One region of the Bacillus sp. YH3-2-B2 genome, then DNA from elsewhere that is predicted to be linked to it. Evidence: predicted binding sites of a transcription regulator. Region 1 holds the regulator's gene; each other region holds the start of a gene.
The links. Region 1 encodes Rex, which represses fermentation and respiration genes when NADH is low (regulators of the CRP and FNR family bind a similar motif). Its sites were predicted from a motif close to TTGTGAAATATTTCACAA; they were not measured.
Positions count from the first base shown of each region.

Region 2: a site for Rex is predicted at 2,369-2,386, ahead of ACWJJX_RS01790 (DUF1641 domain-containing protein). Genes of this name have one in related genera too.
Region 3: a site for Rex is predicted at 1,673-1,690, ahead of ACWJJX_RS06815 (YwiC-like family protein). Genes of this name have one in related genera too.

Region 1 is NZ_JBSJQE010000005.1:262,946-266,560, reverse strand. Features, by position in the region: gene abc-f (ribosomal protection-like ABC-F family protein) at 1-1,541, opposite strand, end outside; gene moaC (cyclic pyranopterin monophosphate synthase MoaC) at 1,681-2,193, shown strand; gene ACWJJX_RS17975 (redox-sensing transcriptional repressor Rex) at 2,190-2,837, shown strand; gene ACWJJX_RS17970 (twin-arginine translocase TatA/TatE family subunit) at 2,856-3,026, shown strand; gene tatC (twin-arginine translocase subunit TatC) at 3,033-3,615, shown strand, end outside.
Region 2 is NZ_JBSJQE010000001.1:320,813-324,427, reverse strand. Features, by position in the region: gene uxaC (glucuronate isomerase) at 1-456, opposite strand, end outside; gene ACWJJX_RS01795 (NAD(P)/FAD-dependent oxidoreductase) at 643-1,821, opposite strand; gene ACWJJX_RS01790 (DUF1641 domain-containing protein) at 1,861-2,277, opposite strand; gene ACWJJX_RS01785 (cupin domain-containing protein) at 2,664-3,161, opposite strand; gene ACWJJX_RS01780 (DMT family transporter) at 3,291-3,615, shown strand, end outside.
Region 3 is NZ_JBSJQE010000002.1:369,249-372,863, reverse strand. Features, by position in the region: gene ACWJJX_RS06825 (nitrate reductase subunit alpha) at 1-963, opposite strand, end outside; gene ACWJJX_RS06820 (cyclic nucleotide-binding domain-containing protein) at 1,140-1,616, opposite strand; gene ACWJJX_RS06815 (YwiC-like family protein) at 1,759-2,478, shown strand; gene ACWJJX_RS06810 (Crp/Fnr family transcriptional regulator) at 2,509-3,225, opposite strand; gene narK (nitrate transporter NarK) at 3,323-3,615, opposite strand, start outside.

The DNA.
Region 1 (3,615 bases):
AGCTCCAGCACTCTTGTGGCGATCCTGTTAATAAAGTAGCGGTCATGCGATACAAATAACAGTGTTCCCGGGTAGTCGATCAGGGCGTTTTCCAGCACCTCTTTACTGTCCAGGTCAAGGTGGTTTGTCGGCTCATCAAGGATGAGAAAGTTTGCTTTTTGAAGCATCAGCTTGGCAAGCGCGACTCTTGCTTTCTCCCCGCCGCTTAACGAACGGACCGGTTTCAGGACATCGTCTCCGCTGAACAGAAAGTTGCCGAGGCATGTTCTGATTTCTTTTTCCGGCATGTCCGGATATTCATCCCACAGCTCGTCCAGCACGCGTTTGGACGATGTCAGTTCAGCCTGCTCCTGATCGTAATAGCCGATTGTGACATTGGAACCGTACGTGATCGACCCGGATTCCGGACTGATCGTGTTCATAATCGTTTTCAGCAAGGTTGATTTGCCGATTCCGTTCGGTCCGACGAGGGCGGCGCTTTCGCCTCTTGTAATGCCGAAGGTCAGGTTTTTCAAGAGCGGCGGCTGGCCGTCATAGCTGATGGAAACATCCTGTACGCGCAGGACGTCGTTTCCGCTCTGTTTTGTAATGTCAAAACGGAAGGCGGCGGATTTCTCATCCCCGAGCGGCTTGGCCATGACGTCCATCCGTTCAAGCTGTTTTCGTCTGCTTTGGGCTCTTTTCGTTGTAGAAGCTCTGGCCAGATTGCGGTCGACAAAATCTTGAAGCTTGGCGATTTCGTCCTGCTGTTTTTCATACAGCTTCAGGTCTTTCTCATACTGCTCGGCTTTTTGTTCTAAATAGGCGCTGTAGTTGCCGAGGTATTTTTTGCTTTCTGTCCGGGAGACCTCGTACACTTGGCTGACGACTTTATCAAGAAAGTATCTGTCGTGGGAAACGATCAGGATTGCGCCTGAATATCCCTGTAAATAATGCTCAAGCCATGTAAGCGTATCGATGTCGAGATGGTTCGTCGGTTCATCCAGAATAAGCAGATCAGGCTGGGTCAGCAGCAGTTTTCCGAGCGCAAGCCTTGTTTTCTGACCGCCGCTCAGGCTTTGCACTTTCACGGAATCGTCAAATTTTCCGAAGCCGAGTCCGTGAAGGATAGATCGGACGTCCGCTTCATATTGATAGCCGCCTTTATCCTTGAAATCCTGCTGAAGCCTGTCATAGGTTTTCATCAGCGTCTCAAGCTCCGCCGGGGCGGCCGTGGCCATCTTTTCTTCAATAGAGCGCATCTCTTTTTCCATTGCTTTCAGGAAATCAAAAACGCTCAGCAGTTCTTCTTTTATGGTAAGCTGGGATTCCAAGCCAGTGTGCTGGACAAGATATCCCATCGTTAATTCTTTCGGTTTGATTAATTCACCCTTTTCATATGAAAGGTGACCTGCGATAATTTTAAGGAGAGTTGATTTGCCGGCTCCGTTTCTGCCTACTATGGCGATGCGATCCCGAGATCTGACTTCAAGCTTTATATTGTTTAAAATAGGATCAGCGCCAAAAGATTTGGATAGCTGATTAATTTGTAAGATCATCATATTATTTCACCTCTGTTATAATAAGTTAAGTGTAGCTTATCAACCTGCTGTCAGCAAACAATACATCAGAATTGGAACATTATAGGATAAGACATCAGGGAGAAAATAGTGTATGATCAGAAGTAAGGAGAGTTTAAATATGAATGGATTTTCTCATTTTAATGAAGAAGGCCGTGCCCGCATGGTGGATATAAGCGATAAATCTTCAACAGTCCGTACTGCCGCTGCGATATCCAGCGTACACATGAAGCATGACGTGTACAGCAGAATCAAAAACCGCGAGATCGGAAAAGGAGACGTGCTGGCTGTCGCACAGGTGGCAGGAATTATGGCCGCAAAGCAGACGTCAGCGATTATTCCGATGTGCCACCCGCTTTCTTTAAGCAGCGTCGACATTTCATTCGGCTGGGAGGAAAAGGATTCCGAAGCCGTTCTTCATATACAGGCAAGCGTAAAAACGAAAGGGAGTACAGGTGTGGAAATGGAAGCGCTAACTTCCGCTTCAGTCTGCGCTTTGACCGTGTATGACATGTGCAAGGCGCTGGATAAAGGAATGGTCATCGGCCCGACCTGCCTCATGGAAAAAACAGGAGGCAAAAACGGTGATTTTAAAAGAGATGCATCTGAGTATAAAGTGGAGGACCAATCATGAACAAGGATCAATCAAAAATTCCACAGGCGACGGCAAAAAGGCTGCCGCTTTATTATCGCTTTTTAAAGAATTTACACGCCTCAGGAAAGCAGCGCGTTTCATCAGCTGAACTGAGCGACGCGGTAAAAGTCGATTCGGCCACGATCCGCCGGGATTTTTCCTATTTCGGGGCGCTCGGCAAAAAAGGATACGGCTATAATGTGGATTACCTGCTGTCATTTTTCAGAAAAACACTGGATCAGGATGAAACGACGAACGTCATTTTGATCGGTGTCGGGAATTTAGGGACGGCGTTTCTTCACTATAATTTCACAAAAAATAATAACACAAAAATATCTATGGCTTTTGATGTAAATCAGAGTAAAATAGGAACTGAGGTAGGCGGTGTGCCTGTCTTTGATCTTGATGATTTAGAGCTTCACATAAAGGATGAACCCGTGGCGATTCTTACCGTTCCGGCGGTTGCCGCCCAGTCAATCACCGACCGGCTCGTGGCGCTCGGAATCAAGGGAATCCTTAACTTTACGCCGGCCCGTTTGAATGTGCCGGATCACATTCGAATTCATCATATAGATTTAGCTGTAGAGCTTCAATCATTGGTTTATTTCTTGAAGCATTATTCTGTTTTGGAAGAAATTGAATAGCGAAAGGAGGAGCTGCACATGATCGGTCCTGGAAGCCTGGCGGTTATCGGTGTGGTGGCGGTAATTATTTTCGGTCCGAAGAAGCTTCCCGAATTAGGAAAAGCGGCGGGGGACACGCTTCGTGAATTTAAGAACGCTACTAAGGGATTAGCCGGTGAAGAAGAGGAAAAAAAGAAAGAAGAACAGTAAGATAGGATGACGCGTATGAGAGTGAATCAAATGACGCTTGTGGAGCATATTGCCGAACTTCGGAAACGATTGCTGATTGTGGCGTTATCCTTTACGGTTTTCTTTATTGCCGGCTTTTTTCTGGCAAAACCTATCATTGTGTATCTTCAAAAAGCCGATGAAGTAAAAGAGCTCACCCTTAATGCTTTTAACCTGACGGATCCGCTGTTTATCTTTTTGCAGTTCGCGTTTATCATCGGCATCATTTTGACTTCGCCGATTATTCTCTATCAGATTTGGGCGTTTGTCAGCCCGGGTCTGTATGAGAAGGAGCGCAAAGTAACACTCAGCTATATTCCGATTTCGATCGTGCTGTTTGTCGGCGGTGTGTCGTTTTCTTATTATATTTTATTTCCGCTGGTCGTTGATTTTATGAAGCGGGTCTCGAATGACCTGGATGTCAACCAGGTGATCGGGATCACCGAATACTTTCATTTTCTGCTGCAGCTGACGATTCCGTTCGGGCTGCTGTTTCAGATGCCGGTGCTGATCATGTTTTTAACGAGACTCGGTGTTATCACGCCGATGTTTTTATCGAAGATCAGGAAGT
Region 2 (3,615 bases), on a different contig from region 1:
GACTTTGACATTTGATTTCAGAATGAGATCCCTTGCGCCAAACCCGTCTCCCTGCAGGAGCTCATTCGTTTTTTTCCAAATTGCCGCGGCCGTTTTTTCATTCAATACGTCATAAATGCCGAACCAGCGCTGCAGCTCTAAATGCGTCCAGCTGTACAGCGGATTGCCTATCGCCATCGGCACCGTTTTTGCCCAGGCGAAAAACTTCTCTTCATCTGAAGCGTTTCCGGTAATGCAGCGCTCTTCAATGCCGTTGGCCCTCATGATCCGCCACTTGTAGTGGTCACCGTAAAGCCATGCCTCCGTAATGGTTGCGAAGGTTTTATTTTCATAGATTTCCTTTGGGCTTAAGTGACAGTGATAATCAATGATCGGCATGTTTTCTGCGTATTCCCGGTACAGCTTTACGGCCGTTTTACTATCCAGTAAAAAGTCATCACCCATAAAAGCTTTCACACTCTCATCCTCCCTCTTAAAAAATGTTAACGTTAACAAAATGGTTCTTTTTTATTTTAGCTTCCTCTTTCTCACATATCAATTATTTTTATTTTATTTTTCAGAAAATTGCATCCGTTAACATTTTCATGCAAAAAAGACATTGCCGAGAAAAGTCCGGCAATGTCTTCTGTGTGATCTTAAGGATTAGTAAGCGAGGCTGAATAATCCTTTGATATGTGTTAAATAACGTACGTTACTTGCTTCTTTCATTAAAGATGCCGGAAGGCCTTTCAGCGGAGTAGAGTTCGCTCCGATGATGGCAACCGCGTCTTTACGTCCAAGGCTTGCAAGCGTACCAGAGTTTACAGGCTTGAATGTTTCAAGCGTTTTTCCTTCTAAGTAAGCGAACAGGTTGTAACCGACAAGTTCACCCATCTGCCAAGCGATTTGCGCTGTCGGCGGGTACGGACGGCCGTCCGGCGCAAAGTATACAGCGCTGTCTCCGACAACGAATACATCTTCGTGAGAAGTAGATTGTAAGAAATCGTTAACCGTCGCACGGCCGCGGTTCACTTCAAGGCCGGATTCGCCGACTAACGGGTTGCCTTGTACGCCGCCTGTCCATACAAATGTGTTGGCAACGACTTTTGAACCGTCTTTCAGATCAATAACGTTTCCTTCAACATTTGTAACAGGAAGACCTGTTAAGAACTCAACGCCGCGTTTTTCAAGGCTTTTTGTCGCGCGTTCGATAAGGTCATCAGGAAGAACAGGAAGAATTTTCGGACCTGCTTCTACTAATTTCAGTTTGATTTCTTTCGGATCTACGCCGTATTTTTTCGTAAGGTTCGGCATGATGTCAGCAAGCTCACCGACAAGCTCGACGCCTGTTAAGCCGCCGCCGCCGATAAGGATCGTTGCATCAGCTTCGTTTTTCGTTTTAGAGTATTCACGCACACGGTCTTCCACGTGTTTGTATACTTTGTTGGCATCAGCAGCAGATTTCAGCACCATGCTGTTTTCTTCAAGTCCAGGAATGCCGAAATAAGCCGTAACAGAACCAAGTCCGACAACAAGCGCGTCATAAGTCAGCTTAGAACCGTCAGAAAGGGCAACTTCTTTCTTATCAACTGAGAAAGAATTGACTTCTGCGATTTTAATGTCGACGTCTTTTCCTTTCAGAAGTTTTTCAAGCGGCATAGCAACAGCCTGTTCAGACACGTTGCCGGCTGCAAGGCGGTGCAGTTCCGTAATGATTTGGTGAGTCGGGTATTTGTTCACAACGGTTACGCGTGCTTCATCTTTACTGTAATGTTTGCGAACGGTTAAAGCAGAAAGAACTCCGCCGTAACCAGCGCCTAAAATGACAATATGTTTTGACATCGTATATCCTCCGTCCTTTATATCAATTTGAATCTGAGATTATTTTTGTTTTTCGTTCATGATTTCAAGATAGCTGTTAGCAAAACGGAACAGCTTTTGAGCTTGAGGATCTTTCAGCATGCGCAGCAGGCCGAAAAGTCCGATCGTTTCATTGCTTGCATCCGCGCGGTCTTTTGCTTCGATCGCAGTAGCCGCAACTTCTTTCGCTGTTTCTTTCACCGGCTCAAGAATTTCTGTAAGCGCACCCACTGTATCGCTCTTCAATACTTCGTCTGTCGCTACAGACTGTGCAAAATCATAAGACTTCGTTAAAATATTTACTAACTCAGTCAGTTTTGGAAGCTGATCCACTAAAACAGTCAGTGATTCTTGAACTTCAGGTTTTAGCAGCTGATCAATAAGATCGCGTTGGCCTTGGCTGACAGATGCATTTGTTTGATCGATTGTTTCTGGCATATCCGATTCTCCTTTACTATAAGCAGTATGCTGATTTTTTTGGAAAGGGTAGCCTTTCCCCCTTCATGCAGAAAAGCATGAAAAAGCAAGATTGTGAATTCATGCACAATCATTTACAAAAATAAATGTTTACTACCCAGTTTTTCACTTTGCCATATCCAGTATTATTTTTATATCAACAAAAACAATTGAATAAGTCAAAATTTCTTTTTCCTCTCTGAAAATAGCAAACATAAAAAACCCCAATTTGATTTACTCTTATATAATAACACTTTTTGAACAAAATTTGAACGTGAATTGTTTCGTTTATGAAATTATTTATATGGCGGGGGTGTAATAACGTTTCTTTTAGGCTATTTTTTTACAGACCGTCCGCTTTTCCCCTGTCATTTTTCCCACAATTTTAAAAGCGGGCCCGTTTTTCCCGTAAAGGGGTCACATTCCGGGAGCGGGACGCGGCTGATTTCTTCTGAAGTTCTATCATTTTTCTCCGTTTTTGTATCGTACTGCCGGCCGCCCGGATAAGCTCCGATCACGGTAAAATCAGAACTGCCCGACAGTTTTTTATGTCCGGTGCCGGCCGGAATGACCGCTGCGTCTCCCGTTTGAAGAACGGCGTCCGCCCCTTGTTCCCCGCCGAACCTCAAAACCGCGGTTCCTTTTACCGCGACAAGAACTTCGTGCGTGGTGCTGTGAAAATGATGATACGGAAATACTCCGCCCGTCCAGCTGTTAGACCAATCGTGCCGGCGGAGGACGGACTCTGCTTTCTGTACCGTTTCTTCATTAAATACCGCTTTATAAATAACAAGCGGAAGATTCGGGTTATTCGGAATGCGGCCGTCATCTTCGAAATAAAGCACTTGAATATCCTCTTTCTGCATTGTGTTCACCTCCGTATATGTCTGTTTCCCATTCATCATTTATTAAAACGCTATTTTCTCATATTCCATTGCGAAGCCTGCCGGTGAATAGTATAGTATAAAAAAATATGTGTCAAAATGAGGGATTTAATGAAAGCCATCGTGATCGGAATATTGGCATCTCTGTTTTTTGCAGTCACATTTATTTTAAACAGGGCGATGGAGCTTTCCGGCGGAAGCTGGATGTGGAGCTCTTCCCTGCGTTTTCTTTTTATGATTCCGTTTTTATTTTTGATCGTTTATGCGAAAGGAAAATGGGCGCCGCTCTGGCATGAAATCCGGAAAAAGCCGTTTTTTTGGCTGAAGTGGAGTTTTACCGGGTTCGTGCTTTTTTATGCCCCGATTACGTTTGCGGCGGCATATGGGCCGGGCTGGCTGATCGCCGGCACGTGGCAGATTACAATTGTCGCGGGTG
Region 3 (3,615 bases), on a different contig from region 1:
TTCCTGCAAAATGACGTGACCCATCGCCATCGCAAGCGCCCCGTCAGTCCCTTGGCGGATACTGAGCCAGTCATCCGCAAACTTTGAGGACTCCGCAAAATCGGGACTGATTGAAATCACCTTGGCCCCTTTATAGCGGGCCTCCGCCAAAAAGTGCGCGTCAGGCGTTCTCGTTAACGGAACGTTGGAACCCCATGTGATGATGTAGCCTGAATTGTACCAATCACTGCTTTCCGGAACGTCCGTCTGGTCGCCCCAAATTTGCGGGGACGCCGGCGGGAGATCCGCATACCAGTCATAAAAACTGAGCATCGGGCCGCCGATTAAAGACATGAATCGCGAGCCTGATGCGTGGCTGATCATGGACATCGCCGGGATCGGAGAAAAGCCGACATTCCGGTCAGGCCCGTATTTCATCACTGTATACAGCAGAGAGGCTGAAATCAGCTTCAGCACTTCCGGCCATTCCGCGCGGACAAAGCCGCCTTTCCCTCTTGCCTGTTTATAGGACTTCGCTTTTTCAGGGTTTTCAACGATCGATTTCCAGGCATCCAGCGGATTTTGATGCGCCTGCAATGCTTCCCGCCACAAATTGATCAGCACACCTCGCACATATGGATATTTCACACGGAGCGGGCTGTAGATGTACCATGAAAAACTGGCCCCCCGCGGACAGCCTCTCGGTTCGAAATCAGGCATATCCGGGCCTGTTGATGGATAATTCAAGTTTTGTCCTTCCCACGTGACAATTCCGTTTTTCACATAAATATTCCAGCTGCAAGAACCCGTGCAGTTGACGCCGTGGGTGGAGCGAACGACTTTGTCGTACTGCCATCTGTTTCTGTATACATTCTCCCAATCACGATCTTCGCTTGTCGTTTGGCTATGATGATTTGAATGATGTTCGATAGGAGAAAAATAGTTTAATCTCCTGAGCAACGGACTCATTTTCTTTTTCTTCATGATCGTTCACTCCTTCCGAGTCAGGTGATGCTATGTACACTATAAACAGAGACGGCGCATCACCTTGTGAACTATGTCACACACTCTGCTTTTTTCACAAAACGTTCACACAGAGCAGCAGGAAGGATTTTCAAACGATATAGGGACGCCCGCGTCATCAAAAAAACCGGTTCTGTTTAAGAACCGGGTTCGGCGTTTTCATCCCGTGATGTATACAGATACCTCAAAAACAACTGATAGGAACAGAAGACATTTTGCTGAAGCATCGCCAAAAAGTTCATTTGCAGCCGCGGATGGTAAGACATCATTTGCTTAAATACGGAATATGGAATATGGAGTACCAGAATATCCGGTGAGGCATTGACTGAGATAAAAGGCGATAAAGAGAGCCCGCCTTTTTCATCAATCGGAAACACATCGCCTTTTTCCCACAGCGCAACGGTTTGCGACCCTTCAGGGAGCCTGCTGTCCGTAAAACGGATATTGCCTTTTAATACAATATAAACGGATTGTGAATGAAGAAAGGATGGAGATTGGTCAGATGAGCCGCGGATAAACGTCCCGTTTTTCAGCAAGGTTTCGACAATGGACAGAGGCACTTCATTAAACATAGGAAGTTGTTTCAGAAATAATAAATAGTCACACTGATTCATAGGAAAGCCTCCTGTGCTATTGATAGCTTTAGTGTAGCCCGATTGAGCCCGCGCGGCAGTGATGTATTTCACAGCTTGTATGATAAAGGTCACTTATCAGGAGAGTGTTTGCACTTATAATGAAATAAAAAGGAGGGTTTCGATGAAGGCGATGATTCCGAAGCAGCACGGCGCATGGGCGATGCTGCTGATTCCATTTTTACTCGGCATGGTCAAGGGAGGCCCGGTTTTCTGGCATATTCCGCTCTTTCTGGGCTGGCTGTTCCTTTACTTGACGGTTTATCCCGTTTCGCTCGCTTTGAAAAAGAAACAGCTTCAGCCCTATCAAAAGTGGATATGGTATTACGGTTTTCCGGCCTGCTGCTTTTTGATCATTTCTGTCTTTCATAAGCCGCAGCTCGTCTGGATCGGCGTTTTTTTATTGCCGCTGTTTCTCATACATACGCATTATGCCCGCCGAAAAAACGAACGGGCGCTTACGAATGATATTGCGGGTGTTCTGTTCTTTTGTTCGGGCGGACTTGCGAGCTGCTGGCTGGGAACGGGAATCCTTGACGGCTGGGCTTGGTTTCTATTCTTGCAATCCGCTTTATTTTTTGTCGGGAGTTCTTTTTATGTGAAATCGGTCATAAGGGAGAGAAAAAACAGAAGGTTTGCTTACTGGTCGTGGGGATATCACCTCTTGCTCCCCTTTTTATCGGCCCTTCTCGGGGCAGGCTGGGCGTTTCTCGCTTTTATCCCAAGCAGTCTGCGGGCCTGGTTTTTTCATGGAAGAGACTGGCCGGTGAAAACGATCGGCATTCTGAAAATCGTAAATGCCGGCTTCTTTTTCGCCGTCATGTGTATATGTATCACAAGCTGAAAAACAAGGACATCGGCTGCCCTTGTTTTTTCAGTCAATATTGCAGATCTCAAGCGGACAATTTTCACACTCGATCTCGCATCGTAAATAGTCCCGCTTGTGCAAAATAATTTTTCCGGTTTCGTCTATCGAAATAACCCCTTGTTTGCGGAGGTCTCCCAGCATGCGGTTGACGCTCTCCCTTGCCGCCGCGCAAAACTTAGCCAAATCCTGATTTGTCAGCACAATGTTAATCAGAATCCCGTCGCTTCGTTCCACCCCGTAGCTGTTTGATAAGCGGATAAGGGTGGAATAGAGCGCCCCTTTTTTGCCGTGAAGAAGCAGATCCCTGATCTTAGACTGGATTTTTCGCAGATGGGTGCTCATCCATTTCATAAATTCAAACGTCAAAACACCGTTTTGGATCAATTCCTTTTCCAGCTTGTTTTTATTAATGACGAGCACCTCCCCGTCCTCTAACACTTTCGCACTGAGCATATATCTCGGCTCATCTGTGAATAGCGTCAATTCCCCGACAATATCGTGTTTCTGGCAGATTCTAAGCGTCAGGTCTTTTCCGTCAGACGTCAGCTTGCCGATTTCAATGAGTCCTGATTGAATCAGATAAAGCTCTTCTGCATCCATTCCTTCTTGAAACAAATACGTGTGTTTTTTCATTTTCCTTTTCGTACTGATCGATTCCAGCAATTCATGCAGTTCGCGGGAAAGAAGTTCTTTATCAGATTTTCGGAAAGAGAGAATATTCATGAGCTCACCTCGAAGAAAGTCACGTTGCGTATGTATATTGTAACGTGACTTGATTTGCACTCACCCAGAAAAAACTAACAATCTTGTGAATGGATCATTATGAATCAAGGCTATGACTGTTTCTCTCCGTATGTGTTTTCATTCTTTCCTGCCAATACATCCAGATCACAAGGACAAAGCTGGCTAACGCAACCTCTGAAAGCGCCATAAACCCGATCGCGTATTGACCCGTTGCCTGAAATACACTTGCCAGAATCAGCGGAGGGAAAAAACCGCCCAGTCCGCCCATGGCAGACACAATACCGTTGGCAATCCCCGCTTGCTTCGAAAAATAGAAAGGCACCAGTTTAAATACCGTCCCGTTTCCAATCCCTGAGCAGACTGCCACCG